2 regions of the Thermoanaerobacterium calidifontis genome follow, and region 1 is predicted to be linked to the other one. Evidence: riboswitches for the same ligand, from Rfam matches in the RefSeq annotation. Region 1 holds a riboswitch; the other holds the start of a gene.
What was found. A riboswitch is a leader RNA that binds a small molecule or an ion and turns the genes downstream of it on or off. The one in region 1 is predicted to bind FMN.
Positions count from the first base shown of each region.

Region 2: another riboswitch for FMN. It lies ahead of ribD (bifunctional diaminohydroxyphosphoribosylaminopyrimidine deaminase/5-amino-6-(5-phosphoribosylamino)uracil reductase RibD); the one in region 1 lies ahead of ACZ42G_RS11185 (ECF transporter S component).

Region 1 is NZ_AP042436.1:2,120,495-2,139,210, reverse strand. It holds gene ACZ42G_RS11215 (Tex family protein) at 1-185, shown strand, start outside; gene prpE (bis(5'-nucleosyl)-tetraphosphatase PrpE) at 220-957, shown strand; gene ACZ42G_RS11205 (TVP38/TMEM64 family protein) at 969-1,646, shown strand; gene ACZ42G_RS11200 (amidohydrolase) at 1,739-2,896, shown strand; gene argF (ornithine carbamoyltransferase) at 2,923-3,864, shown strand; gene arcC (carbamate kinase) at 3,967-4,911, shown strand; FMN riboswitch at 4,976-5,102, shown strand; gene ACZ42G_RS11185 (ECF transporter S component) at 5,164-5,748, shown strand; gene tsaE (tRNA (adenosine(37)-N6)-threonylcarbamoyltransferase complex ATPase subunit type 1 TsaE) at 5,871-6,329, shown strand; gene tsaB (tRNA (adenosine(37)-N6)-threonylcarbamoyltransferase complex dimerization subunit type 1 TsaB) at 6,329-7,009, shown strand; gene rimI (ribosomal protein S18-alanine N-acetyltransferase) at 7,026-7,472, shown strand; gene tsaD (tRNA (adenosine(37)-N6)-threonylcarbamoyltransferase complex transferase subunit TsaD) at 7,484-8,497, shown strand; gene ACZ42G_RS11160 (D-2-hydroxyacid dehydrogenase) at 8,626-9,603, shown strand; gene ACZ42G_RS11155 (ABC transporter ATP-binding protein) at 9,616-11,508, opposite strand; gene ACZ42G_RS11150 (flagellar motor protein) at 11,635-12,453, shown strand; gene ACZ42G_RS11145 (OmpA/MotB family protein) at 12,440-13,165, shown strand; gene ACZ42G_RS11140 (redox-sensing transcriptional repressor Rex) at 13,246-13,905, shown strand; gene ACZ42G_RS11135 (Nramp family divalent metal transporter) at 13,950-15,218, shown strand; gene ACZ42G_RS11130 (LytR/AlgR family response regulator transcription factor) at 15,463-16,194, shown strand; gene ACZ42G_RS11125 (sensor histidine kinase) at 16,226-17,056, shown strand; gene ACZ42G_RS11120 (hypothetical protein) at 17,207-17,350, shown strand; gene ACZ42G_RS11115 (Asp23/Gls24 family envelope stress response protein) at 17,426-18,274, shown strand; gene ACZ42G_RS11110 (DNA-3-methyladenine glycosylase family protein) at 18,374-18,716, shown strand, end outside.
Region 2 is NZ_AP042436.1:21,489-34,353, forward strand. It holds gene ilvC (ketol-acid reductoisomerase) at 1-546, shown strand, start outside; gene ACZ42G_RS00115 (2-isopropylmalate synthase) at 562-1,755, shown strand; gene leuC (3-isopropylmalate dehydratase large subunit) at 1,746-3,002, shown strand; gene leuD (3-isopropylmalate dehydratase small subunit) at 3,003-3,488, shown strand; gene leuB (3-isopropylmalate dehydrogenase) at 3,489-4,556, shown strand; gene ilvD (dihydroxy-acid dehydratase) at 4,561-6,225, shown strand; gene ilvB (biosynthetic-type acetolactate synthase large subunit) at 6,260-7,915, shown strand; FMN riboswitch at 7,960-8,073, shown strand; gene ribD (bifunctional diaminohydroxyphosphoribosylaminopyrimidine deaminase/5-amino-6-(5-phosphoribosylamino)uracil reductase RibD) at 8,136-9,218, shown strand; gene ACZ42G_RS00150 (riboflavin synthase) at 9,227-9,847, shown strand; gene ACZ42G_RS00155 (bifunctional 3,4-dihydroxy-2-butanone-4-phosphate synthase/GTP cyclohydrolase II) at 9,862-11,052, shown strand; gene ribH (6,7-dimethyl-8-ribityllumazine synthase) at 11,076-11,546, shown strand; gene ytvI (sporulation integral membrane protein YtvI) at 11,591-12,655, opposite strand; gene ACZ42G_RS00170 (hypothetical protein) at 12,747-12,865, opposite strand, start outside.

The DNA of each region.
Region 1 (18,716 bases):
ACGTCGTTGACTTTGGGTGCTTTGTAGATATAGGTGTTCATACTGATGGACTCGTCCACATATCAGAGATGTCTCAAAAGTACGTAAGTCATCCTTTGGATGTGGTATCTGTAGGTGATGTAGTTAAGGTAAGAGTAATTGACGTCGATGTAGAAAGAAATAGAATATCACTTTCAATGAAATAATATATGTATGATATGAACAAATGGAGGTTTTATATTGACAGCTTATGACGTTATCGGAGATGTTCACGGCTGCTATAAAGAGCTTACAGAATTAATAGATTTATTGGGCTACACATTAAAAGACGGTGTATACTTCCATAAAGATGATAGAAAACTTGTGTTTTTAGGCGATATTACAGATAGAGGGCCTAATTCTGTAGGTGTCATTGAACTTGTGTATAGAAATGTTAAGGCTAAAAAAGCTCTTTACACGCCTGGCAACCATTGCAACAAGCTTTACCGCTATCTTATAGGTCACAATGTGAAAATCATACATGGATTAGAGACAACAGTAGCCGAGTTAAATGACTTAAGCGAGAAGCAAAAAAGAATAGTCATTTCACATTTTAAAGAGCTTTACGAAATGGCTCCAATGTACCTTGTTTTAGATGATGGCAAGCTTGTTGTGGCACATGCGGGAATTAAAGAAAAATACATAGGCTTTTACGGGAAATACGTAAGGCAATTTGTCTTATATGGAGATATAACAGGTGAAAAAAATCTAGATGGCACGCCAGTAAGGCTTGACTGGGCAAAGGACTATAAAGGCAAACCGATTGTCGTGTACGGCCATACGCCTGTGAAAGAGCCGAGGTTTTTAAATAATACGGTTAATATAGATACAGGGTGTGTATTTGGAGGGAAGCTTTCTGCTTTAAGGTATCCTGAAATGAAGGTATACAGCGTAAAATCTTCGATGCCTTACGATGAAAGCAGGTTTAGAAATCTTTAGGAGGAAAATAGATGAGGAGAAATAAAAATAAGCTTTTCGTAAATAGCTTGTTAATAGGGGCTTTTGTATTTTTGTTTTTTTGGGTACTGTTTCGGTATGGCGACTACCTTACGTACCTTTTAAAAGACCCTGCAAAGTTTGAAAAGTGGATTTTAGGCTTTGGTGCAAAAGGCGTGCTGGTGTTTATACTTATACAGGTGCTGCAGGTTGTAATATTTATAATACCTGGTGAAGTGGTGCAGGTAGCTGGTGGATACCTTTATGGTGCTGTTTTAGGTTCTCTCTATTCTTTGATCGGCATAACCATTGGCTCCCTCTTGTGCTTTGCCATAGCAAGGTTTTTGGGTTATGAGTTTGTGAGGGGAATGATTTCAGAGGATAAGCTAAAAAAGTTTGACTACATCATAAACAACAAAAAAGGCGAGATGGGGCTTTTTATTGTATTTTTGATGCCAGGGCTTCCAAAAGATGCTTTGTCTTATGTGGCAGGATTAACACCAGTCAAATTTGTAAACTATTTTTTCATAACGGCTTTAGCTCGACTTCCGGGAATAGTTATTTCTTCATATATTGGTTCAAACATTGAACATAAAAATTACATGGTTTCTGCCGTTGTTTCAGTGATAGCGGTTATTCTATTTGTCATAGGATTTTTAAATAAAGACAAGATAATCAAGAAGATAAATTAAACTTGCTACTCTGTTTACAATTTTTATCAGTGTAGTATAATATCTTTTAGGTTCTTTTCATTTGAAAAATTCTAAAGACGGGGGGTTTTACGGTGTATCTTTTAAAAGGCGGCAAAGTATTGACTATGGCAGGGAAAAACTATGAAAAGGCTGATGTACTTATAGGAGATGGAAAGATATTAGATGTAGGTGAGGAAATAATAGCACCGCTTGATGCGGAAGTCATAGATGTATCTGGGCTTACAGTGATGCCAGGCATGATAGATGCTCATTGCCACTTGGGCATGTGGGAAAATGCCGTAGGGTTTGAAGGGGCAGATGGAAATGAGGAGACAGATCCTATCACACCACAGTTGCGGGCTATTGATGGCATAAACCCTATGGATAAGTATTTTCAAGAAGCATACGAGGCAGGCGTTACTACGGCTGTTACAGGTCCTGGCAGTGCTAATGTCATAGGTGGACAATTTGTAGCCATCAAGACTTATGGCAGACGCATCGACGATATGATAGTAAAAGAACCTGTGGCGGTTAAAGTGGCCTTTGGAGAAAACCCGAAATCTGTCTACAATGAACAGCACAAGATGCCTATGACTAGAATGGGCATTGCTGCACTGCTTAGACAGGAGCTTATAAAGGCCCAAGAGTACATGGAGGACATGGAGAAAGATCCTTCTGATGATGAGAAAAAGCCGTCAAGAGATCTGGGGCTTGAGATTTTGGTTAAAGTATTAAAAAGAGAGATACCTTTAAAGGCACATGCCCATAGGGCTGATGACATATTCACTGCTTTAAGGATAGCAAAGGAATTTAACGTGGACATAACCATTGACCATTGCACTGAAGGCCATCTTATAGCTGATTACCTTGTCATGGAAAAGGCAAAAGTCATCGTTGGTCCGTCATTATCTGAAAGATCAAAGGTGGAGCTTGCAAACCTTACTTTTAAGACGCCGGGGATTTTATCAAAAGCAGGGTTGGATGTAGCCATTATGACAGACCATCCTGTCATTCCGCTTAATTACTTGCCGATTTGTGCAGGTCTTGCAGTAAGAGAAGGTATGGATGAGATGGAGGCATTAAAGGCTATTACGATAAATCCAGCTAAGATCGTCGGAATAGACGATAGAGTTGGCAGCATAGAAAAGGGAAAAGATGCTGATATAGCCGTATTTGACGGAAATCCAATTGAGATAAAGACTAAGACAAAGTTTGTATTCATAAATGGACAATTGGTATTTAAAAGATAAATATAGTTTTGAAAGGAGTAAAGTAAATGGGATTTAATTTAAAAGGCAGGAGTTTATTATCTTTAAAAGACTATACACCGCAGGAGATAAGGTATCTTCTGGACATTTCAAAGCAGGTTAAAGCAGAAAGAAAGGCAGGAATAGTCCATCAAAGGTTTTTAGGAAAGACAATCGCATTGATATTTGAAAAGCGCTCAACAAGGACCAGGTGTGCATTTGAGACAGCATTTGGCGAAGAAGGAGGACACCCTGTCTTCTTGTCGACAGATGATATTCAGCTTGGGGCAAAAGAATCCATAGAAGACACTGCGAGAGTTCTCGGCAGGATGTTTGATGCCATCGAATTTAGAGGATACAATCAAAGCACTGTTGAAGCTCTTGTAAAGTATTCAGGCGTCCCTGTATACAATGGGCTTACAGACGAATACCATCCTACACAGGTTTTGGCTGATTTAATGACGATAGAAGAGGAATTTGGACACTTAAAAGGCACAAAATTGGTGTTTGTCGGCGATGGAAGAAACAACATGGCAAATACGCTGGCTATCGGCTGTGCCAAGATGGGCATGGAATACGTTATTAATTCGCCAAGAGAGCTTTGGCCTCAAGAGGACTACATAAATGAGATTAGAGAAATGGCTGCCGAAAATGGAGGGACATTTACTCTGACAGATGTGCCTGGTGAAGGCTTAGAAGGCGCACATGCAATTTACACAGATGTATGGGCATCTATGGGAGAAGAATCAAAGCAAAAAGAGAGAGAAATGCTGTTAAGGCCATTCCAAGTGAACGACGAGCTTATGAAAAAGACAAATAGGCCTGACACGATATTTTTGCACTGCTTGCCTGCTGTAAAAGGACAGGAAGTAACGTACGAAGTGATTGAAGGAAAGCAGTCGAGGGTATGGGACGAGGCTGAAAACAGAAAGCATACCATTAAGGCTGTCATGATAGCGACGATTCTCTAAAAAAGTCAAGGCAATTTGCCTTGGCTTTTTCACATACTATTCAAATCGCGAATAAAATGATATAATGTAGAATGTCATTATTTGCGTAAGTAGGAGGATACGATGAAAGGAAAAGTAGTAATTGCGCTTGGGGGAAATGCACTGCAAGACAAGGATATGGTGCCTACAGCCGAATCACAATTGAATACAGTTAGAAAGACGGCTATGTACATTGCAGACATCATAAAAGAAGGGTATTCTGTCATTGTGACACATGGAAATGGGCCACAGGTAGGAAACATCGTAATACAGAACGAGACAGCGTCTAACATAATACCAGCCATGCCCTTTGATGTGTGCGGCGCGGAAAGCCAGGGAATGATAGGCTATATGATTCAGCAATGTTTAGGCGAGGTTTTTAAAGAGAAGAATATACAAAAGGATGTTGCAACAATCGTTACACAGGTTGTTGTAGATAAAGATGATGCTGCATTTTCACATCCTACAAAGCCAATAGGGCCATTTTACTCTAAGGAAGATGCGGAGCTATTGGAAAAGGAAAAAGGATATCAGATGGTAGAGGACAGTGGAAGAGGATATAGGAGAGTCGTAGCATCACCAGAGCCTAAAGAGATAGTTGAATTAAACACAATAAAGCTTTTGGAGAGAAACGGTGTCGTTGTAATAACGGCGGGTGGCGGAGGAATACCTGTAGTAAGGGAAAATGGCAGCTTAAAAGGTGTGGCTGCTGTGATAGATAAAGATTTGGCATCTGAGAAATTGGCAGAAGATTTGGATGCAGATATTTTATTGATATTGACCGCTGTAGAAAAAGTGTACATCAACTACAAAAAGCCTGATGAAAAGCCTCTGGATGTGATTTCAAGCCATGATATAGAGATGTATTTAAACGAAGGCCATTTTGCAGAAGGCTCAATGATGCCGAAAGTCAAGGCTGCAATAAGGTTTGCCAGGTCAAGAAAAGGAAGGCGAGCCATAATAACGTCTTTAGAAAAGGCACATGATGCTTTATCAGGAAATACAGGCACTGTTGTGGTTGACGATTAAAAAATACTTGACAAATTGATATATTTGTGACATTATAATATTTAGAATTGAATAAACCAGTGGAGAATATCTTCAGGGCAGGGTGAAATTCCCGACCGGCGGTAAGCGTAAGCAAGCCCGCGACCCGCAGATGCGGTGGACTTGGTGAGATTCCAAGGCCGACAGTACAGTCTGGATGGAAGAAGATTTATTTTTGTTTGCTTTCATCCTGAAGATGTTTCTTCGGGATTTTTAAATTTGGAGGTGTCATTTATGGAACACAGCAAGACAAAAGTGATTGTAACTGTAGGGCTGCTTTCCGCAATAGCATTTGTACTGATGTACTTAGAATTTCAATTGCCACTATTTCCAAGTTTTTTAAAATTTGATTTTAGCGATATACCGCCTCTTTTAGCAGCATTTGCATTAGGGCCTGTATACGGCATCTTTGTGGAGATTGTAAAGAATGTGATACATCTTCCAGTTAGTCAATCTGCAGGTATAGGAGAAGTGGCCAATTTCGTTGTAGGCTCTATTTACGTATTTACTGTTGGCGTAATCTACATGAGAAACAAATCTAAAAAGTCAGCGTTATTTGCAATGATTTTAGGAACTATTGTCATGGCTATTGCGGGATCAGTATTAAACTACTATGTATTTTTGCCATTATATCAGAAGATAATGGGTTGGCCGTTAAGCGCCATCGTTGGAATGGGAAAGGCGGTAAATAGCCATATAGTTGATTTGAAGACATTGATAGCGTACGGTATTTTTCCTTTCAACATCTTGAAAGGCTTAGTAATATCTCTAATCACGTTCCTCATTTACAAGAAATTATCTCCAATGTTGAAGATGTAGTCACTTAAAATAACGGACAGTGTTCCGTTATTTTTTTGCGCTTTTTTATTCATCCATTAGGCGTTTGTTTTATGGTATACTTGGTATATAATATTTGTATAAATTTCACGGTGGTGTTCTCAATGAAAATACATTTTAGGACAAAAAGCTCTGATGAAACGGAAAAGATAGGAGTTAAGTTAGGCAGTTTGCTAAAAAGAGGAAGTATCGTGCTTATATCTGGAGATTTAGGTGTAGGCAAGACAGTTTTGACAAAAGGCATTGCTAAAGGTATGGGTATATGGGACTATGTCACAAGCCCTACATTCATGATTGTAAATGAGCATATGGGAGAAATTCCTCTTTACCATTTTGACGTGTACAGAATTGACGACTACATGGAATTGTACGATATAGGCTATGAGGAATATTTTTACGGTGACGGTGTTTGTGTCATTGAGTGGCCTGAAAAGATAATGCCTCTTATCCCGAAGGAAAATATATTTGTGCATATTTTCATGGGTGATTCTTTCGATGAGAGGATAATAGAGATAGAATCACATGGTGCAAAATACGATGAAGTGATTAAGGAGATGAAGTGATGAAGGTACTTGCAATAGATTCATCGTCAAAGACGGCTACTGTCGCTTTAGTGGATGAAAGTGGCTTAATAGGTGAATTTTCTATAAATCATCTGAGGCATTCTGTTATATTGATGCCAATGATGGATGAACTTTTAAAAATGGCGGAGGTAAAAAAGGAGGAAATAACCCATATAGCTGTATGTGAAGGACCAGGATCTTTTACAGGTTTAAGGATAGGTGCCGCTACTGCGAAGGGATTAGCTCAATCTTTTGATGTGCCAATTGTTGGCGTATCATCATTAGATGCCCTTGCCTATAACGTAGGAGAATTTAAAGGCATCATCTGCCCTATTATTGATGCGTTAAGAGGAAACGTCTATACGGCTTTTTATAAAGGTGGAAGTGAGTTAAATAGACTTAAAGATGTGTCACTGGAAGAATTAGGCGTAGTTATGGACATAGTAAAGGGATACGGTGAAGAAGTTTTATTCGTCGGAGATGGTACTATTGCTTATAAAGACACATTAAAAAGTGCGTTGCCAGATGCCTTTTTTGCATCGCCGATTAACAACATATCAAGAGCGTCATCGGTTGGAATGATGGCACTTAAAAAAATATCAAAGGGCGAGATATGCACATATCTTGACTTTAAACCGTATTATATTAGAAAGCCTGCACCGTTGGAAAATTCTAAGTGATGTTTTGGAGGGTTTTATGGATATAAAGATTCGCCCTATGGTAAAAAGCGATATAGACAAAGTCATGGAAATTGAGTATTTAAGCTTTTCTGTGCCATGGTCTTTTGAATCATTTGTGATGGAAGTTACGAAAAATAGTTGTGCACACTACATTGTTGCTGAGGTAGATGGCAAGGTGGCTGGATACGGTGGTTTTTGGGTGGTTGTTGATGAAGGACATATAACAAACATTGCCGTTCATCCGGATTTTCGAGGGAAAGGTGTAGGTTCTGCCATCGTTGAAGGGCTTATTGAACTTGCCAAAAATAAAGGCATAACGTCTATGACGCTGGAAGTGAGAGAATCTAACCTTGTAGCACAATCGCTTTATAAAAAATACGGATTTAGACCTGTTGGCAAGAGAAGAGGGTATTATCAGGACAACAATGAAGATGCAGTTATAATGTGGAAATACGATATGTAAGGAGAGATTGTATGAGGGAAAACACGATAGTATTAGGGATTGAAACATCCTGCGATGAGACATCGGCAAGTGTCGTAAGAGACGGTAAAATCGTGATGTCTAATGTCATATATTCGCAGATAAATATACACAAGGAATTTGGCGGTGTTGTCCCTGAGATAGCATCAAGAAACCACATTGAAGCCATTGGAAATGTGGTGAAAGAGGCTCTTTTGAAGGCAGATGTGACGCTTGATGACGTTGATGTTGTTGCTGTTACATACGGTCCGGGACTTGTAGGTGCATTGCTGGTAGGGCTTTCGTACGGAAAGGCTTTGGCATACGGGAAAGGCGTGCCATTTGTTGGCGTAAACCACATTGAAGGGCATATATCTGCAAATTACCTTGACAGCGATTTTGAACCGCCGTTTATTTGCCTTATAGCGTCAGGTGGACACAGTCACATCGTATTTGTAAAAGACTATGGACAGTATGAGGTTCTCGGCAGAACGATGGATGATGCTGCAGGAGAAGCATTTGACAAGGTGGCAAGAGCATTAGGTCTTGGCTATCCTGGTGGTCCTAAAATAGATGAGATCTCAAAAAGCGGTGATCCATATCGGTATAACTTTCCAAAGTCTTTTATGGAAAAGGATAATTTTGATTTTAGCTTTAGTGGATTGAAGACAGCAGTCATAAATCAATTGCACAAAGAAAGGCAAAATGGCATTGAGATAAATGTGGCAGACTATGCTGCCAGCTTTCAGATGAATGTAGTCGATGTTTTGTCATCAAAGCTTATTGAGGCTGCTAAGTTTAAAAACATAAAAAAAATATCCATAGCAGGCGGTGTGGCTTCTAACAGCCTTCTTCGAGAAAGATTAAAAAAACTGGCAGATGAAGAAGGGTTTGTGATTCATTTTCCAAAACAAGTGTACTGCACAGACAATGGCGCTATGATAGCAAGTGCAGGGTATTTTGACTTTATTCGCGGAAGAGTTTCAGGATTAGACTTAAATGCTGTTCCGTATTTAAAACTTTTTTGATTGTTGGCGAAAAATCTGTGCATATTGTGGAAAATTGTCTTTAAATCTGACATGATGCTGTTATGTGTCTGTGGATAACTTTGTGGATACTGTGATTAACTTTAATAGTTTGGATATTATGTAATCAAATGGAAAAAAGAAAGGGGCTTTCTATTATGAATAACATGCTTTTTCTGTCAAAGGTAGGCAAAAAGTATATTGAGGAGATACAAAGCATTGCGACAAATTTTAATGTAATAAGCAAAGACGACGTAGAAGACATTTCCAAATATATTGAAGATGTGGAAGTGCTGGTTTGCTTTGATGGAGATGCTAAAAAGGAATTGATAGACGATGCCAAAAACTTAAAATGGATTCACCTATTGAGTGCTGGTGCTGATGCGATGCCGTTTGATATACTTAAGCAGAGGAATATAATCTTGACCAATTCAAAAGGTGTTCACAAGTATCAGATATCTGAACAAGTTTTAGGGTATATGCTTTTATTTGAAAGAGGATTAAATTACTTCATAAGAAAGCAAATCAATAGAGAATGGGACAAATCTGTAAGGGTTTCTGAATTGTACGGAAAGACGGTTTGCATACTTGGCGTCGGAAGCATTGGAGAAGAAATAGCAAGGATTGCACGGGAATTTGGAATGAAAACCGTTGGAGTGAGAAAATCAGGCAAGTCAAGTCCCTTTATAGATGAGATGTACACAGATGAAAATATGATATATGCAGTTTCAAATGCTGATTACGTAATATGTGCGCTGCCTTTGACTGATGACACATACCATCTTTTAGATGCTGAGTTTTTTAAAAGCATGAAAAGCGACAGCGTATTTATAAACATCGGCAGAGGAAGTGTTGTCGATGAGGTATCCTTAATTGATGCGTTGAGGCAAAAAAACATAAGAGGCGCTGCATTGGATGTATTTGGAAATGAACCGCTTTCAAAAGATAGTCCTCTGTGGGACATGGAAAATGTGGTGATCACACCGCATACGGCAGGCATATCGCCTCGATACATGGAAAGGGCAGTACAGATATTGAAACACAACCTTAAAGCATATATGGGCGATGGTGATTACATAAACGTCATCGATTTGAAGAAGCAATATTAAAGCGGGTATAATTTACCCGCTTAAAATTTCCCATTCTTCATACAGTTTTTCTAATTTTTCTTTTAACATATTGTATTTTGACTGTGTGTCGACGATTTCTCCAGTTTTGTATATATCGGGATTGCACATTTTTTCTTCCAGTTCTTTTATGGCGTCTTCAGTTTCTATTATCTCGTTTTCTATTCGTGCCATGTATTCCCTTTGCTTTTTGGCTTCTTTCTGCTTTAGCTTTTCTCGCATTTTTTCGTTCTTAAGCTGTGTCTTTGTCTTTTTTTCCTCTTCGTCTTCTTTTGTATTATTTTCATTTCTTTTTTCTACGTAGTACGAATAATTCCCATAGTATTCCTTAATAGAATCGCTGGACATTTCCAATACTTTTGTGGCTATTTTGTCTATAAAGTACCTGTCGTGTGACACGAATAGAAGTGTGCCACCAAAATCTAACAATGCCTTTTCCAGCACTTCCTTTGACTTCAGGTCGAGATGGTTTGTAGGCTCGTCTAAAAGTAGAAAGTTGGCTTTTGAAAGGATAAGCTTTAAAAGGGAAACTCTTGCTTTTTCCCCGCCACTTAACTTGCCTATTTGTTTAAACACATCATCGCCGCTGAACAAAAAAGAGCCCAGCATAGTCCTTACTTCTGTTTGAGTCAGATAAGGATTTTCATCCCATATTTCGTCGATTATTGTTTTCTCATCGTTTAGATTTGAAAACTCCTGTTGATAATAGCCTATCGATACATTTGTGCCTAAGCTTATGCTTCCTTCGTAATTTGCAATCTCGCCTACGATGGTTTTAAGGAGAGAAGTTTTTCCTACGCCATTAGGCCCTAAGATAGCTATTCTATCTCCTTTGTAGACTTCAAAGCTTATATTGTGAAATACAGGTTTATCGAAAGACAATGAGAGGTCAGATACCTTTAAAACATCATTTCCGCTTTTTTCTATAAAATCAAACGAAAGTTTAATTGTTTCATTGTTTATAGAAGGCTTATCTATTTTCTCCATCTTGTCCAGAAGTTTTTGCTTGCTTTCAGCCATTTTTACTGATTTTTCGCGGCGGCGATTTTTCTGTATCATTATCATTTCCTGTATTCTCTTGATTTCCTTTTGCTGCTCTTCATAAGCCTTCATCATTATGCTTATTTCTTCATTCTTTTTCTTTACGTACTCTGTGTAATTTCCATCGTAGGATTTCAATGTCTTATTTTCTATCTCAAATATTCGAGTTGCGATTCTGTCGAGAAAAAATCTGTCATGTGATATGACCATTACAGTTCCTCTAAAAAATCTCAAATACTGCTCAAGCCACTCTATGGAAGGTATATCAAGATGATTTGTAGGCTCATCTAAAAGAAGAAGGTCAGGATCTTTTAAAAGCGCCTTTGCCAGCATAAGCCTTGTCTTTTGGCCACCGCTTAAGGTAGAAACAGGTTTATCAAATTCTTCTTGGCTAAAGCCTAATCCTATAAGCACGCCTCGAACTTTGCTGTCAACCGAATAACCCTCTTTTTTGTTGTATTCATCTGTCAACTTTGAATATTCGTCAAGAAGCTTATATAATTTAGATTCATCTTTTGTATCTGCTATCAATTTTTCCAGCTTCTTTATTTCATTTTCAAGATTTTCAATGTCTTGAAAGACTGTCTTGACTTCATCGTAAATAGACTTGTTGCTTATTATATAGGCGTTTTGCTCAAGATATCCTACGCTTATTAGTGGCATCGATATGTTTCCGATGTCAGGCTGAAGATCTTTTACTATAAGCTTAAATAGAGTCGATTTTCCAGCTCCATTATCTCCTACAACACCTATTTTATCTCCTTCATTTACAATGAAAGATATATTTTCTAATATGCTATTTATTCCGTATGATAAATTTACGTTATTTGCTGATATTATAGCCATTTAATACTCCTCCTGTTATAATATAATATATCAAAGATTATGTCCTATTTAAAGTGCAATTGATATTTAATTTTTATGGTTTTGTTGCCGATATTATATATGTCAAAATTAACGAGGTGAATGTGTATGGATTTTTCGACGTTATTAGGGATTTTGTTAGGGTTTGGCTCTCTCATCTTAGCATTTGTCATGGAGGGTGGAAGCGTTGCGTCTTTAATAGGTGTATCGGCAGCACTTATAGTTTTAGGTGGAACGATAGGCGCTACTATGACTTCTTTTTCGATGAAAGATATGTTGAAACTTCCGAAATTGATTGGGAAGGCTTTTAAAGAGGAAGGCAACAAATACGGTGATATAATCAGGTATTTTGTGTATCTCGCTCAAAAAGCCAGAAGCGAAGGACTTTTAAGCCTTGAACAGGAGTTGCAGTCAGATGAAATTAAAAACTACGATCCTATTTTAAAAGACTGCATTGAGCTTGTCATAGATGGTGCGGATATTGAGCTTATAAGGACTACTATGGAAAATAGGATATACATAGAAGATAAAGAGCTTAAAAGAGAAGCCAGCATCTTTGAAGCTGCTGGCGGATATTCCCCAACCATGGGTATCATAGGTACGGTTATGGGACTTGTTCACGTCTTGGGAAATCTCAGTGAACCAGATAAGTTGGGGCCTTCAATAGCTGTTGCTTTTATAGCTACACTTTATGGTGTAAGTATGGCTAACCTTGTATGGCTGCCTATAGGCAATAAGCTTAAGAACAAAGCGCAGATCAAAAAGACGGAAAAGGAGATAATCTTAGAAGGCAGCCTTTCACTGCAGGCTGGTGAAAATCCTAAGATAGTGGAGAAGAAGTTGCTGACATTTGTAGTTGAAAGGGAATCAGTTGCTAAAGCAAAAGAACAAAGTGTGAAAGGTGAAATTGCTGATGATAAGGCATGAAGAAGATGAAGGGAAAAAGGACAACAGTGAAAGATGGTTGCTTACTTATTCTGACATGATAACGCTGCTAATGATATTTTTTATTGTGCTTTATACTATAAGTACGGTTAATTCTCAGAAATTTCAGCAAATTGCTGCATCACTTGGTAAAACTTTTGATGGAACGAATTACGTCATAGGTCAACAAAGTGGAAATAGCATACTTGGCAGCATTAAGACTACAGGTACAAATGGCACTAACGACAATTCGATTGCATCACAGCTCGACAAGCTTATAAAGCAGTACAACCTTCAAAACATGGTGACTTACAAGGTGGACGAGAGAGGTTTTGTCATAAGCCTAAATGATACATTGCTATTTGATACTGGTTCAGCAGATGTCAAACCTGAGCAGAAAGAGACATTGATAAAAATAGGAAACATATTAAAATCGATGCCCAATTACATCCGCGTCGAGGGGTATACAGATAATGTGCCCATAAACAATAATCAATTTCATTCAAACTGGGAGCTTTCTGTCATAAGAGCCACAAATGTGGTTGAGATTTTGGTGAATGACGTAAAGATGGATCCGGCAAAAATTTCGGCTGTAGGGTATGGTGAGTATCGTCCAATAGTGCCAAACGACAGCGATAAAAATAGGCAGCTTAACAGGAGAGTTGATATAGTGATAATGAACAGCGATTACAACAAGTGGGAACCTGCTCAGTAAAAAAATAGATATTTCCAGGTTGACATATTATTTACAATGTAATATAATTTCTTTATTAGGATTTTGTCTGGGGTGATTTTATGACTAAAAAAACAATAGTGCCAATGCCTGTAATAAGGAGATTGCCGAGATACCATAGATATTTAGAAGAATTATTGAAAAATGATGTAAAAAGGATTTCATCCAGAGAGTTAAGCGAAAGGATGGGCGTGACTGCCTCGCAGATAAGGCAGGACCTCAATAATTACGGCGGATTTGGACAGCAAGGTTATGGTTACAACGTAGAAGAGCTTTACAATACTCTGACAAAGATTTTAGGTTTAGATAAGACATACAGCACTATTATCATTGGTGCAGGTAATCTTGGACAGGCCATAGCAAACTACACAAATTTTGAGAGAACTGGATTTAGCTTAAAGGGAATTTTTGATGTCAATCCAAGATTGTTTGGACTTAAAATAAGAGATATAGAGATAATGGATGTGGAGACATTAGAGGACTTTTTGTCTAAAAATAAGATAGACATTGCCATACTTTGCATACCAAAGGATAATTCGCAGATTATGGCCGATAGATTAGTGAAAGCAGGCATAAAAGCCATATGGAACTTTTCTCCTATAGATTTAAAGGTTCCCGATGACGTGATACTGGAAAATGTGCATTTAAGCGATAGCTTGTTGACATTGTCGTATCGCATAAATGAAGAAAATCTGCTTAAAGCTAAAGTCGAAGAAAAATAAATGGTACAATCCATTTATTTTTTTGTATTGCTTTGGAGGCAAAGATGAAGAAATTTATAAAAACCATTGGAGATTTTCTTAAGGAAGATAGAAGTGTCGTCCCTTTCGTCAATTTTCTGAAATACGTTGGACCAGGGATATTGGTTACGGTAGGCTTTATAGATCCGGGAAATTGGGCCACGAATGTCTCTGCAGGTTCAACATATGGGTATAAGCTGCTGTGGGTTATAACACTGTCAACAATAATGCTCATCATATTGCAGCACAATGCAGCGCATCTTGGAATCGTCACAGGCTACTGTTTGTCTGAAGCTACATCCATATTTATAGACAGCAGGCTTTCGAAATTTATCCTGCTGTCGGCTGTTGCTGCATCAGTATCTACATCTACAGCAGAACTATTAGGTACAGCTATAGCTCTAAAGATGCTTTTCAATATACCTGTAAAAATCGGGGCGGTTTTAGCGCTATTAGTCATATCTTTAGTGCTTTATACAAATTCTTACAAGCGCTTAGAAAAGATCATAATCGGGTTTGTGTCACTTATAGGACTTTCATTTTTGTTTGAGGTATACATGGTGAAGATCGATTGGAAAGCAGCAGCTATAAGTTGGATAAATCCATCAATACCTCATAGTTCCATGGTTGTAATCATGAGCGTTTTAGGTGCTGTCGTAATGCCACACAATTTGTTCCTCCACTCGGAAATCATTCAAAGCCGCCAATGGAACTTGCAGGATGAATCGGTTGTCAGAAAGCAGCTTAAATTTGAATTTCTTGATACATTGTTTTCGATGATTATAGGTTGGGCCATAAATAGTGCTATGATACTTCTTTCGGCTGCGGCATTTTACACTAAAGGCATTGCTGTGGATATGCTGGAGCAGGCAGGAGAGCTTTTGAAGCCTATTGTTGGAGGGAAGGCATCTTTGGTATTTGCAATAGCACTTTTGTTCTCAGGTTTTTCATCAACGGTAACATCTGGAATTGCAGGTGGTTCCATATACGCTGGGATTTTTAAAGAACCTTACAACATAAAAGACAAACACACGCTTACAGGAATATTTATCTCGCTTTTTGCAGCGATTATTGTAATATTTTTATTTAAAGACTCATTTCAAGTTTTGATATTTTCTCAGATGATACTAAGCATACAATTGCCGATTACAGTGTTTACTCAAATTTATCTTACATCATCGAAGAAGGTCATGGGCGATTATGCAAACAGCAAAGCCAGTAAAGCTGTTTTAATTATTTTAGCGGTGATTATAACTGCTCTAAACGTAAAACTTTTAATCGATACATTGGTTTGATGGTATATTGCATTTTCGTTCCTTATTTTGTCATTTTCGTTCTAAATCGATTTTAGTTTTAAAAATTGTTGTATAATTAGTGTAGAACATATTAGATGTACAATTAAATAGGCATTTTCATTTCTGCATAAGGGAATGAGGACATCTTATTCTCTTTTTTCTATTGGTTATCATTTTTTGAAGGAATTCTCTCTTTTATATCGAATATTTATATTGTTGGAAAATCATAAAGGGATGTGATGTTATGTTAAAAGCCATAATCGCTGAAGATGAAGATTCGCTTAGAAAAGAGATAAGCAAAAGGGTCATGGAGATAAGCGATGTTCAAGTTGAATACATCACGAACGAAGGAAGAGATTTATTAAATGCCATACTAAAGGTGAAACCTGACTTAGCCATATTGGATATAAAACTGCCACAAATGACAGGAATAGAAGTCGTTAAAAATATTCGAGATTTGCTGCCAAATACAGAGGTCATATTCGTAACGTCGTATGATGAATATATAAAAGATGCTGTAAAACTATATGCTGCTGACTATATTGTAAAGCCTATAAATTACAACAGGTTGATTAATACTATTGAAAGGGTAAAGAGAAAATTTAGCGATTCATCTTTTGTAATAGAGGTAAGATGCGGTGAAGACGTGAGGTTAGTCAATACAAATGACATATACTTTATTGAGGCTAACAGGAAAAAAACCTTTTTCTGCACTGCGTTTGAAGATTTTATGTCAAACACTTCTCTTAGCGATGTCTACAAACTCCTCAACAAAAAAGTGTTTTTTAAGACCAGCAGATCTTATATAGTAAATCTATATAAAGTTTATTCTATTAAACCTGTAAGTAGAACATCACTTGAAATAAGCTTTAGAGATAAAAATAAAAAGGCATATCTAACAAAGAAATTATACAGTGAATTCAGAGATAGATTGAAAGATATATTAAGCCAGCCGGATGATATGAAAGCAAATTAGATCTCGTGGTGATGACATGGTAAGGAAAAGTTTGAATAAGATAATTGCACTGTTTTTTGTGTATATGACTTTTGTCATAATTACGATAAGCAACAGCATTTACTATAAACAAGGGTATTTCATGCCGGCTGACTTTAAATTGTTTTTATTTTTTACGATTTTCATTATAAATATTTTGGTTTTTACCATAATAAGGATGATATATACAAATGGAAAAAACGAGTACCAAAATATCATTAATGATTTTAAACTCAAGTTTGTAGAAGAACAAAATAATTTATACAGAAAAAATAAACATGAATTGAAGAACAATATACTGATTTTGTATGAATTGATAAGACAAATGAAGTACAAAGATGCTGAAGAATTTTTAAAGACTTACATTGACGACATAAGCAGTAGCCTTATAAAAGTTGATACTGGAAACGACATATTAGATCTTCTCTTGTATTCTAAAATAAGCAAGGCGATAAAAAAGGATATATCAGTTCGATTTATTTGTACGGTTGATTTGAAGATCAGGCAGAAAGTGGTTAATGATGTATGCTCTATTTTGGGAAATTTGATAGATAATGCTACAGAAGAATGTGAAAGGCTAAAAAAGGATAGAAAGATGGAGATAATTTTAAATTCAGATCCAGTTGACTACATCTTTGTTGTCAAAAATACCTGGGCTGTCAGTGATTATGTTAAACAAAACATCTTATGTGATGGCTTTACAACGAAAGGCACTGGAAGGGGCAATGGGCTATCTATCGTAAGGGATATTGTTAAAAGATATGATGGGGATATAAACATAAATATCGATGATGAATATTTTTCTGTGACTGTCTTAATACCGTCTTATGAGATAAACGAATGATAATCTTTTCGTTCCTTAAAATGACATTTTGATTCCTAAGTCCACATTTTTACCGATAAAAGTTGTATAATCATACGTGATGGCACAACAAAACATTTTGATTCACTTTCATTGAGGCCATTATAACTCATGTGAAGGTGGGGTGAAAAGATGGATATGCAGTTGACTTTCATAGCTGTAAGCATAGTCATCTTAGTGTTTATAATAACATTTTCTAAAAGCAATATAGACATGGAATTTGCCATTAAATTTTTACAGACATTGGTAAAACTAAGCATAAAAAAGAAAAATTAAATTTTTATTGCAAAATACAATTGTTGCCGTATAATATAACCTATAGTCATCATTTTTAATCATGGAGGGTATCAATTGAAGGTATATTCTTTTGTTGGAGCCAGTGGAAGCGGCAAAAGTCATCATGCGTCGTTTGTTGCAGGGAAATACGGTATAAAGTACATCATAGATGATGGCCTTTTAATATGTGAAAACAGGATCATATCAGGGGTTTCTGCCAAAAGAGAAAAGACAAAATTGTCAGCTATAAGAAGAGCTATTTTTACAGATGATGAGCACGCCAGAGAGGTTAAAAAATCGATTGAAGAAATAAATCCAGATAAAATATTGATAATAGGAACGTCTGACAAGATGGTGGACAAAATCGCTGAAAGGCTTAATTTACCGCCTGTTGCTGAGCGAATATATATAGAAGATATATTATCACATGATGAGATAGAGCTTGCAAGAAAGAAAAGATATGAGGAAGGGATGCATGTAATACCTGTACCGACATTTGAAGTCAAAAAGCATTTTTCAGGGTATTTTATAGATCCATTGAGGATATTTAGACGAAAAGAGATAGACTTTGAGAAGACGGTAGTGAGGCCATACTACAGCTATCTTGGCAAATACACAATCTCTGAAAATGTAATAAACTCTATTGTATTAAATGAAGCGAAGAAATTTGAAGGCATTTATAAAATAAATAAAGTCATAACAGAGAACTACACAGAAGGAATAATAATAAAAATAGAGATTGTAATGGTGCATGGTACGCCTATAAACAGCGTTTTAAGAGGAGCTATAAAAAAGATAAAAAGTGTCGTAGAGTACATGACATCTTTAAATGTGCTTGACATAAAGATTCACGTTAAATCACTTTATATAAAGGGAAATGACAAGATACTTAAAACCCGAGAAATACTTGATAAAGGCAAATAAGCCTTTTTTTTATCTTCAAAAAATTATATAATAATTGTAGAGGTCAGTAAATATTATGTAGTAAGGCAGTAAAAAACCTATATGTGGGTGATGAGGAGAATGAGATATTTAGTTGAACAGTCCGGTTCTAAGGTTATAGTGCATGGAATCAAGGATTTTAACCTTAAAGAGACATTAGAATGTGGACAATGTTTCAGATGGAATGAAGAAGATGATGGAAGTTATACGGGGGTCGCATTTGACAGGGTAATAAATGTAAAATTAGATGGAGATATATTGACGATTGATAATACCACTTTGGCAGATTTTAATGATATATGGTATGATTACTTTGACTTGGGAAGAGACTACGGCAAGATAAAAGAGACGCTTTCGCAGGACGAGATTTTAAAAGCAGCCATAAAGTATGGCGAAGGCATAAGGATTTTGCGGCAAGACACGT
Region 2 (12,865 bases), 580 kb from region 1:
GTTGCGGTTCATCAAAATTACACTGGAAAAGCTTTTGAGACAGCATTGGCTTATGCAAAGGGAATTGGAGGCACAAGAGCAGGTGTCTTAGAGACTACTTTTAAAGAGGAGACAGAGACGGATCTTTTTGGTGAACAAGCAGTTTTGTGCGGCGGTGTTACAGAGCTTATGAAAGCAGGTTTTGAAACTTTGGTAGAAGCCGGTTATCAGCCTGAAATAGCATATTTTGAGTGTATACACGAGATGAAGCTTATAGTGGATTTGATATATGAAGGCGGCTTTGCCAACATGAGGTATTCCATCTCTGATACAGCAGAGTACGGTGATTATATGACAGGCAAAAGGATAATAACGGAAGATACGAGAAATGAAATGAAACAAGTTTTGAAGGAAATCCAGACAGGAGAATTTGCAAAGAAATGGCTTTTGGAAAATGCTGTAGGAAGACCGCAGTTTAATGCCATAAGAGAGAGAGAAGCAAATCAAAAGCTTGAGAAGGTAGGAAAAGAGCTCCGTGGAATGATGTCATGGCTTAAAAAGAAGTAAAGAGGGGGCTTGTTTATGGGGGATAGAAAAGTCATTGTTTTTGATACGACATTGAGAGATGGTGAGCAGACGCCAGGCGTCAATTTCGACAAGGAAACTAAATATAAGATAGCAAATAAGCTTGTTTCACTTGGAGTTGACGTAATAGAAGCCGGCTTTCCTGCTGCATCAAACGGTGATTTTGAAGCTGTAAAGTATGTAGGGGAGAATTTAGATGGCGTCACTGTCGCAGGATTGTCAAGATGTGTGAAAAGCGATATAGATAGAACATATGAAGCATTAAAAAATGCGAAAAAGTCCAGGATACATCTTTTTATTGCCACATCTGATATTCATTTAAAATACAAGTTAAAAATATCCAGAGATGAAGCTTTAAAAATGGCAGTTGACAGTGTGAAATATGCTTTAGGTAAATTTGATGAAATTCAATTTTCTGCTGAAGATGCATCAAGGACTGATTGGGATTTCTTGGTCAAAGTGTTTAACGAAGTCATTGATGCTGGAGCTAAGATAATAAATATACCTGATACGGTAGGATATGCCGTTCCAAAAGAATTTGGCAGATTGGTAGAGTACGTAAAAGATAACATTCACGACAGAGAAAATGTGACGATAAGCGTCCACTGCCACAACGACCTTGGCATGGCTGTGGTAAACTCACTTTCAGCAGTTGAAAGCGGTGCGGATCAAGTGGAAGTTACTGTATGTGGAATAGGGGAAAGAGCTGGAAATGCTGCTTTAGAAGAAGTCATCATGGCCATAAATACAAGAAAGGATTATTTTAATGTAATCCATGGCATAAACACAAAGGAAATTTACAGCACATGCAAGCTGGTAAGTGAGATGGCAGGGATAGAACTTCAACCAAACAAAGCCATTGTTGGATTTAACGCTTTTAGGCATACTGCTGGAATCCATCAACACGGTGTCATAAACAATAAAGCTACCTACGAGATAATGAAGCCAGAAGATATAGGCATAACGACTGATCATATATCTATGGGCAAATTATCCGGCAGAAATGCCTTTGAATTGAAGTTAAAAAACATGGGATTCAATCTTTCGCGAGATGAGATAAATATCGCTTTTAAGAGATTTAAAGACGTAGCTGACAATAAAAAAGTTGTAGATGATGAAGATATAAGAGAAATCGTAGAAGATGTAATTTTAAACAGTAAGAGTTTTAAGGAGGGAGAGCTTTGGGGTTAACACTTACACAAAAAATTTTAGCTAATAAAGCCGGATATGAAGTTAAACCTGGAGATCTTATAGAGATAGACGTTGACATGGTGTTAGGCAATGATGTCACATCGCCTGTTGCCATAAAAGAGTTTTTAAAGATAGGTGTAAAGGAAGTATTCGACAAAGAGAAAATTGCATTAGTGCCTGACCATTTTGTCCCAAACAAAGACATAAAGTCTGCAGAACAAGTAAATATCGTAAGGAAATTTGCCAGAGAATACGGCATCGTAAACTTCTTTGAAGTAGGGCAAATGGGGATAGAACATGCCCTTTTGCCGGAAAAAGGCTTAGTATTGCCAGGAGATGTGGTAATAGGTGCAGATTCTCATACATGCACGTACGGTGCAATAACGTGTTTCTCTACAGGAATAGGAAGCACTGATATGGCCTGTGCCATGGCTACAGGCAAGGCTTGGTTTAAGGTTCCCGAAGCCATAAAGTTTAATCTTAAAGGAAAGCTTAATAAATGGGTAAGCGGAAAAGACGTCATACTGTACATCATCGGCATGATAGGTGTAGATGGCGCACTTTATAAGTCGATGGAATTTACTGGCGACATCTCGTCTTTGTCGATTGATGACAGGTTTACAATTGCAAATATGGCTATAGAAGCAGGGGCTAAAAATGGTATTTTCGATTACGACGAAATTACCGAAGCATATGTTTTGGGGAGAGCAAAGAGAAATTACAAAGTGTTTAAAGCTGATGATGATGCAGAATACGTAAAGACATACGATATAGACTTATCAACGATAAAGCCGCAAGTGGCATTTCCTCACTTGCCTGAAAACACAAAGTCCATAGATGATGTTGGAAATGTAAAGATAGATCAAGTTGTAATAGGTTCTTGTACAAATGGCCGTCTACAAGATATGGAAGTGACGTATGAAATTTTAAAAGGCAAGAAGGTTCATCCAGATGTAAGGTTGATAATATTCCCAGCTACACAAGACATATACTTGGAATGTGTAAGAAGAGGCTATATAGAAGAATTCATAAAGGCAGGTGCTGCTGTATCTACGCCTACATGCGGCCCTTGTTTAGGCGGTCACATGGGGATACTTGCAAAAGGTGAAAGGGCAATATCCACTACAAACAGAAACTTTGTTGGCAGGATGGGTCACACAGAAAGCGAAGTGTACTTGGCAAGTCCTGCTGTAGCAGCGGCATCAGCCATAAAAGGCTATATAGCAAGTCCTGAGGAGGTGGCTTAATTGGAAGGAAAGGCAATAAAGTACGGCGATAATGTGGATACGGATGTAATAATACCTGCAAGGTTTTTAAATACATCTGATCCAAAAGAACTTGCTGCCCATTGCATGGAAGATTTAGATAAGAGCTTTAAAGATAGAGTCAAATCGGGAGATATAATGGTTGCAGGAGACAATTTTGGCTGCGGTTCATCAAGAGAACATGCTCCTATAGCCATAAAGGAGTCTGGCATATCGTGTGTCATCGCAAAGTCGTTTGCCAGAATATTTTACAGAAATGCCATAAATATAGGATTGCCTATATTGGAATGTCCTGATGCGGCATCTTCGATAGAAGACGATGATATTGTTTCAGTCGATTTTGAGACAGGTGTCATAAAAGACATAACAAAAGGCATCGAGTTTAAATCGCAGCCATTTCCTGAGTTTATAAAGAAGATAATCGAATGTGGCGGCCTTGTAAACTACGTGAAGGAAAAGGTGGTATAGATGTACAAGATAGCTGTATTACCAGGGGATGGAATAGGAAAAGAAGTAATGGAGGAAGCACTTAAAGTATTAGATGCTGTTTCAGAAAAATACAACATCCAATTTGAAGTAAAGAAGTATCTGTTTGGCGGCTGTGCCATTGATGAGTTTGGAACGCCGTACCCTAAGGAAACAGAAGAAGCGTGCCTTAAAAGCGATGCAGTTTTGTTAGGGGCTGTTGGTGGGCCTAAGTGGGATGATCTGGATGGCGATAAGAGGCCTGAGGCAGGTCTTTTATCGTTGAGAAAAAGCCTTGGCGTGTATGCCAATTTAAGGCCTGCCACTCTCTTTAATTCTTTAAGAAGTGCATCTCCTTTGAAAGACGAAATTTTAAAGGATGGGTTAGATGTACTTGTTGTAAGGGAATTGACAGGTGGCATATATTTTGGCGATAGAGGAACGGAAAAGATTGATTACGGGTATAAGGCATATGATACAGAATCGTATACCACCATGGAAATAGAGAGGATTGCCCATATAGCGTTTAAAGCGGCGAGAAACCGCAAGAAAAAAGTCACATCGGTTGATAAGGCCAATATTTTGGATTCATCAAGATTATGGAGAAAAGTCGTCAATGAAGTGAGTAAAGAATACCCAGATGTAGAATTAAACCATCAGTATGTTGACAATTGCTCTATGCAGCTTATAAAAGATCCATCACAGTTTGACGTGATACTTACATCAAATATGTTTGGAGACATATTGTCTGATGAAGCATCACAGCTTACTGGATCAATAGGAATGTTGCCATCAGCCAGCTTGAGAGGTGACAAAGTTGGGCTTTACGAACCTGTACACGGTTCGGCTCCTGATATTGCTGGCACGAAGAAAGCTAATCCTTTAGCTACAATACTATCTGTCGCAATGATGCTGGAGTATTCCTTTGACATGGTTGATGCCGCAAATGACATAAGAAAGGCGGTAAACGACCTATTGGAGGATGGCTACAGGACTCCTGATTTAGGAAAAGGCACTATTTTAAACACCGAAGAGATGGGCGACATGGTTGTAAAGTATTTAAAGAGGTGATTTTATGATAAGCGATAGCGTAAAAAAAGGAGTGGAAAAAGCGCCCCACAGGTCACTTTTGTACGCTTTAGGGCTTACAGATGATGAGATAAATAGGCCTTTAATAGGCATAGCTAATTCAAAAAACGACATAATTCCTGGACACATAAATCTTGACAAGATTGCAGAAGCAGTAAAAGCTGGTGTAAGGCTTGCTGGCGGCACTCCTTTAGAATTTTCCACAATAGGTGTCTGTGATGGAATAGCCATGAATCACAAAGGGATGAAGTATTCTCTTGCTTCAAGGGAATTGATAGCCGACAGCGTTGAGACGATGGCTATGGCCCATGGCCTTGACGGACTTGTGCTTATACCAAACTGCGACAAGATAGTTCCAGGTATGCTTATGGCGGCCGCAAGGCTAAACATACCAGCTATCGTAATAAGCGGAGGCCCGATGCTGGCTGGAAGTTACGAAGGAGAAGCATGCGATTTAAGCTCCATGTTTGAGGCGGTAGGCGCATTGAAGGCAGGCAAGATAAGTGAGGACGAGTTAAAGGCGATGGAGATGTCTGCTTGTCCTACGTGTGGTTCATGTTCAGGAATGTTTACCGCAAATACGATGAATTGCCTTACAGAAGGGCTTGGCATAGGACTTCCTGGTAACGGCACGATACCTGCTGTTTACTCAGAAAGGATAAGGCTTGCTAAAAAAGCAGGAATGAAGATAGTGGAGCTTGTAGAAAAGGATATTAAGGCAAGGGATATTTTGACAGAAGATGCTTTTATAAATGCCTTTTGCTTAGACATGGCTTTGGGAGGCTCTACAAATACAGTTCTCCATTTAAAGGCTATTGCACACGAAGCTGGAGTCCATATACCTCTCGAAAAGATAAATGAAATCAATGAGAAGGTTCCAAACCTGTGCAAATTAAGCCCTGCAGGAAAGTATCATATAGAAGATCTCTACCATGCAGGTGGCATACAGGCAGTATTGAAAGAACTGTCAAAATTAGGAGTCTTAAATACAGATTGCATTACAGTCACATGCGATACGATCGGTGAAAATTTCAAAGATGCGCGGATAAAAAATCATGATGTAATACACTCAGTAGAAGATCCCTACAGCAATACAGGTGGCTTGGCGATTTTGTACGGAAATATTGCGAAAGACGGTTCTGTAGTAAAGGCGTCTGCAGTAGCTAAAGAGATGCTTCGCCATTCTGGTCCTGCAAGAGTCTTTGATTCAGAAGATGAAGCCATAAAAGCCATTTATGATGGCAAGATACAAAAAGGCGATGTCGTTGTAATAAGGTATGAAGGGCCAAAAGGCGGTCCTGGCATGAGGGAGATGTTAAGCCCTACATCAGCACTGGCAGGCATGGGACTTGATAAGGATGTAGCGCTTATTACAGATGGAAGATTTTCTGGCGCCACAAGAGGAGCTTGCATAGGTCATGTGTCGCCTGAAGCGATGGAAGGTGGAGAAATCGCTTTGATAAAAGATGGGGATATCATTGAAATAGACATACCGGGAAGAAAGCTTAACTTAAAGATAGACGATGAAGAAATGGAAGAAAGAAGAAAAAACTTTAGAAGGCCGGAGCCTCACATTAAGACAGGTTACATGGCAAGGTACGCCAGATTAGTCACATCTGCAAATACTGGTGCGGTTTTAAAAAATGATTGACAAAGCTTAAATTCCATGAAAGGAGGCGCATATCGTGATCATAAAAGGTTCGCAGGTTGTCATAGAAGTATTAAAAGAGCAAGGAGTAGAAGTCGTTTTTGGCATTCCTGGCGGTGCCGTCATACCTCTTTACGATGCTTTGTACGATTCTGACTTGCGGCATATCCTTGCAACGCATGAACAGATGGCTGCCCACATGGCAGATGGATACGCAAGAGTGACTGGAAAAGTTGGCGTGTGCTTTGCTACATCAGGACCTGGTGCTACCAATTTAGTCACAGGAATAGCCAATGCCTACATGGACTCTGTGCCAATAGTTGCTATAACAGGGCAAGTTGCTACAAGCCTTATAGGAAAGGACTCTTTTCAAGAAGTGGATATTGCAGGAATCACGATGCCTGTGACAAAGCACAATTTTATTGTGAAATCACCTGATAAATTAGCGGACACTTTGAGAGAAGCCTTTTTTATAGCGAAAGATGGAAGACCAGGCCCTGTTCTTGTAGACATACCAAAGGACATTCAGACTGCAGATATAAACTTCGTCAAGCGAAAGGATTTTTATGTTGAAGTAAAGAAGCATCAAGTGTTAGAAGCAGATTTAGTAAAGGCAGCCCAGTTAATCTCATCAAGCAAAAGACCAGTTATTTTTGCCGGTGGTGGAGTAATATGGAGCGAAGCATCGAAGAATTTGTACGATTTTGCTAAAAAGCACATGATACCTGTAGCTACTTCGCTTATGGGCCTTGGATGCTTTCCAGAAGATGATGAGTTGTCATTAGGGCTTATTGGAATGCATGGAAGCAGATATGCCAATACGGCCGTTTATAAATCAGATTTGGTGATTGCAGTAGGGTCAAGGTTTAGCGACAGAGTCGCCGGTAAAGCAGGTGGTCTGGCGCCAAATGCAAAAGTCATTCACATCGATATCGATCCTGCGGAAATCGGCAAAAATATCGATGTTGATGTGCCATTAGTAGGAGATATCAAAGAAGTCTTGTCTCTTTTAAATGGAATGATAAAAGAAAAAGACAATAGGGAATGGATTAATGAACTTATATCGATAAAAGACAAAACGTCCTTTAAATATAAAGATGATGGGAAATTGAAGCCACAGTGGATAGTAGAAAGGGTTCAAGAGCTTGGAGGAGACAATCTTGTAGTAGCGACAGAAGTAGGGCAAAACCAGATGTGGGCGGCTCAATACTATAAATTCAAAGAGCCAAGGACATTTGTCACATCCGGTGGATTAGGTACCATGGGCTTTGGACTTCCTGCATCAATAGGTGCACAAGTAGGGAGAGATGACAAAAGAGTGGTGAATATTGCAGGTGACGGCAGCATAAGGATGAATATTCATGCCCTTGAAACGATGTCGGTGTACAACATACCTGTTATAACGATAATCCTCAACAATCAGACACTTGGCATGGTTAGACAATGGCAAAATCTCCTTTACGACAAAAGATTTTCTCAGACAGATTTAAACCCGAATCTCAATTTTTCAAAAGTCGCCGAAGCTTTTGGGGTAACCGGAAGAAGAATTTACACGAAAGAAGAATTTACAGATGCTTTTAGTGAAGCATTGTCAAACAACAAGCCTTATGTTTTAGAGTGTATCATAGACAAAGATGAGATGGTTCTGCCATTTATTCCTGCTGGAGGAACCATTGAAGAGATGATAGACTAGCATTTTTATAAAATTAATGTTATAATTATAGAAACTAAATAAGATTAAACCTTCAGGGATTGGTGAAATTCCATACCGGCGGTAAAGCCCGCGAGCCTTATGGCAGATCTGGTTAGATTCCAGAGCCGACAGTATAGTCTGGATGAAAGAAGGTGAAATGGCAATTGTCATTATGCCCTGAAGTATTACATGCTTCAGGGCTAATTTTTTGAGGTGATTTATGGAGAAATACATGAAAAGGGCATTAAAGCTTGCTAAACTTGGTGTAGGACACACAAACCCAAATCCTTTAGTAGGAGCTGTAATTGTTAAAAATGGCAAAATTATAGGTGAAGGCTATCATGAATACTATGGAGGACCACATGCGGAAATAAATGCATTAAAAAATGCTAAAGAAGATGTAAATGGAGCCACGCTTTATGTGACATTGGAACCGTGTTGCCATCATGGAAAAACACCACCTTGTGTCGATGCTGTCATAAAATCAGGCATAAAAAATGTTTTTATCGCTATGGAGGATCCAAATGAACTTGTAGCAGGAAAAGGAATTAAAAAGCTTGAAGAAGCTGGTTTAAATGTTTATACTGGATTGTTAAAAGATGAAGCAGAGAAATTGAATGAAGTATTTATAAAGTACATCATAAGTAGAGAACCTTATGTAATATTAAAATCCGCCATAACAATTGATGGAAAGATATCGACTTTTACAGGCGATTCTAAGTGGATAACAAATGAAAAATCAAGGGAGCATGTCCATAAAGTTAGAGGCAGCGTTATGGCAATAATGGTAGGTATTAATACAGTTATAAAAGATAATCCACATCTTACTGTTAGATTGCAAGGATATAAAAACCCTTTAAGAGTTATTGTGGATAGTCACGGCAGGATTCCATTAGATGCAAATGTCATCATTGATAAATCTGCTAAGACATTAATAGCTACAACAGATATGATGCCACATGATAAGGTGAAAGCTTTGAATGATTTGGGTGTTGATGTTGTTACAATCGAAAAAAAAGATAATAAAGTCCATCTAAAGAAATTGATCTATACGTTAGGGGAAAGAGGGATAGATAGTATTCTCATAGAAGGTGGAGGAACTCTCAACTATTCTGCTTTAAAAGAAGGAATAGTAGACAAAGTTATGTTTTATATTGCTCCAAAAATAATAGGTGGAAGCAATTCATTAACGCCTGTGGAAGGTGATGGCATTGCTTTGATTAAAGATGCAATAATGATTGAAAAGATAGATATAAAAAAATTTGACGATGACATACTTATAGAAGGTTATATAAAAAAGTAGGTGTTAAGATGTTTACAGGAATTATAGAAGAAGTTGGAAAGGTCAAAATGATTCAAAGAGGAAATATTACCAAAATAGCAGTAGAGTGCAAAAAAGTCTTAGATGGTGTAAGAATTGGAGATAGCATAGCTGTAAATGGAGTATGCTTAACGGTTACAAATATAGGTAAAGATTTATTTACATCAGATATAATGTATGAAACACTTAAAACAAGCAATTTAGGAAGTTTAAAGATAGGAAGCATTGTCAATTTAGAAAGGGCATTAAGCATATCAGGTAGGCTAAATGGACACATTGTGACGGGACATGTAGATACTGTTGGTACAATAATTGATAAAAACAAAATAAACAGTACGACGACATTTAAAATTAAAATTGATGAAAGATATTCAAAATATGTGGCTGATAAAGGAAGTATTGCTGTGGATGGAATAAGTTTGACAGTGGTAGAATCATCAGCTTCATACTTTACAGTGTCAATTATACCCCATACAGAGAACAATACAACTTTAAATATAAAAAGAATCGGAGATACCGTAAATATTGAAGTTGACATACTTTCAAAGTATGCAGAAAGGCTTTTAGCGAAGAAAAACGTTGATGAATTTTTAATAGAAAATTATTTATAAGGAGATGTTCATAAATGTTTGATACTATTGAAAGCGCAATAGAAGATATAAAAAATGGAAAAATGGTCATTGTAGTCGATGATGAAGATAGAGAGAATGAAGGGGATTTAGTTATGGCTGCGGAAAAAGTGACAAGTGACCATGTGAACTTTATGATAAAGTACGGCCGTGGATTGGTATGTGTTCCTATGATGGGGGAGAGGCTTAAAAAATTAAACATTGGCAAGATGGTGTTTGATAATACCGATAAAAAAGAAACTGCTTTTACAGTATCTGTAGATCATAAAAACTGTAAAACTGGAATTTCTGCTTATGAAAGAGCACTTACTATAAAAATGCTTATAGATGATGAATCGATGCCGGATGACTTTACAAAGCCAGGACATGTATTTCCATTGGAAGCGAAAGAAGGAGGAGTATTAGTAAGAGCGGGACATACGGAAGCAGCGTGTGATTTAGCAAGGCTTGCAGGTCTTAAAAGTGCTGGTGTAATCTGCGAAATAATAAAAGATGATGGGAAAATGGCTAGGCTTCCAGAGCTAATTGAATTTTCAAAAAAATTTAATTTAAAAATAATATCTATCGCTGATCTCATAGAATATAGAAGAAAAAATGAAAAACTGGTGAAAAGAGTGGCAGAAGCATATTTGCCCACAAAGTATGGAGATTTTACGATAATAGGTTATGAAGAAATCTTAACAGGTAAAGAACACGTTGCGTTGGTGAAAGGTTATTTATCTGATAGTCCTACATTAGTCAGGGTTCATTCAGAATGTTTGACAGGCGACATTATGGGTTCATTAAGATGTGATTGTGGCGATCAGCTTCATACATCGATGGAGAAGATTGGAAAAGAAGGAGGTGTACTATTGTATCTAAGACAAGAAGGCAGAGGAATAGGACTTTTAAACAAGATTAAAGCATATCATTTGCAGGATGAGGGACTTGACACGGTAGATGCCAACATCAGATTAGGTTTTCCGGATGATATGAGAGAGTATGGGATTGGAGCTCAGATTTTGAAGGACCTTGGGCTTAAAAAACTCAGGATAATGACAAATAATCCCAAAAAACTGGTTGGTATTTCAGGTTATGGCCTTGAAATTGTAGAAAGAGTTCCTATAGAGGTTTCAATCAATAGACACAATGAAAGATATCTTAAAACAAAAAAAGAAAAATTTGACCACATATTTACTTCATTTTAAAAATAAGCAAAGGAGAGATTGTATTGAAAAAGTATGAAGGAAAACTCATTGGAAATGGCTTAAAAGTAGGCATTGTTGTAAGCAGATTTAATGAATTTATAACAAATAAACTTTTGGATGGTGCTTTGGATGCTTTAAGAAGACATGGTGTAGATGATGAAAGCATTGACATTGCTTGGACGCCAGGCGCATTTGAAATACCCCTTATATCAAAGAAGATGGCCACATCAAAAAAATACGATGCAATTATCGCGCTGGGTGCTGTAATAAGAGGCGATACACCGCATTTTGATTATGTTGCAAATGAAGTATCAAAAGGAGTAGCAAAAATATCGGTAGATTATGATGTGCCTGTAATATTTGGAGTCCTTACGACGGATACAGTTGAACAGGCAATCATGAGGGCTGGAACAAAGTCAGGCAATAAAGGGTTTGAAGCGGCTGTTACGGCAATTGAGATGGCCAATTTGATAAAGGAAATAGAAAGCTTATAAAAAAATACCCATCTTAAGAGCATTACGCTTTTAAGATGGGTATTTTACTTCCATGATGGTATTATGCCGGATTTTTGGAATGTTTTAAAGACGACTACGAAAACTGGCCCCATTATAAGCCCAAGACCACCAAAAAGCCTTGCACCGATAAACATGGATAAAAGCGTTACAAGAGGATGAAGGCCTATGCTTTGGCCGACTATCTTTGGCTCTATCATCTGCCTTACGACTGTGACGATGGCATATATGATAAGCAAGTAGATTCCAATAAGGTAGTTTTTGGTGAATATGTTGTACAATGCCCATGGGACTAATACAGAGCCTGATCCTAAAACAGGCAGTATATCTATAAAGCTGACTAAAAGCCCCAGCAAAAATGCGTAATCAAAACCTATTATCGTAAGCCCTATGGAAACTTCTAAAAAAGTGATAAACATTATGGTTATTTCAGCCCTTATAAAGCCTATTAAAGTTTGAAAGAGATCTCCTTTTATATTTTCAGCGTGAAATGCCCAATTGGATGGAAACTGTCTTTTTATAAAGTTTAATATGAGCCATTTGTCTTTGCTTAAAAAGAACGTTGATACGATTGTTATTATTGACATAAAGAAAAAGTTAGGCAGCTTTGTTGCCAAGCCTAATATCCATCCTGCGAAGTTTTTAGCGTACACAGATATATTATTTAAAATCGATTGAAGATTGCTTTCTAAGAAAGTTGAGATGTTTGTAGGAAGCGATACATAATATCTCCTAATTCTGTCTATCAAATCAGATATCACTACATCAAAATTCTTTGTGTAACTTGGTGCGTGTTCAGCTAAAGTATTGAGTTCGAATACAAGCTGTGTGACTAAAAGGCTTATTAAAAGACCGATTATTCCAATCAATAAAAGTATAAAGAATGCAGATGACAAACCCCTTGGTATTTTCAGTTTTTTTTCTGAAAACTCTACGGCAGGGTCAATTAAAATAGCCAAAAACAATGCCACTGCAAAAGGCATTAAAAATGGAATAAGCTTAAACACAAATAGGTAAAAGCTCAGTATGACTGCTAATATTACAATTGAATTTCTTATAGTGCTTTGATACCGTGAGAGAAAATCTTTCACGAAAAACCCCTCCTTACTCTTTATTATAGTATCGGAATAGCTATGTGTCTACATAAATGAATAAATAAAATCCGGTTTTGCCGGATTTTATTTATTGGGCGGTCTTTATTTTGATTTCATATGATTTTTTAGCTATTTCTGATTGAGATATTATTCCTTTTTCGATAAGCAATTCTATCAAAGATGTCAAAGCTAAAGTGTTTTTGTACT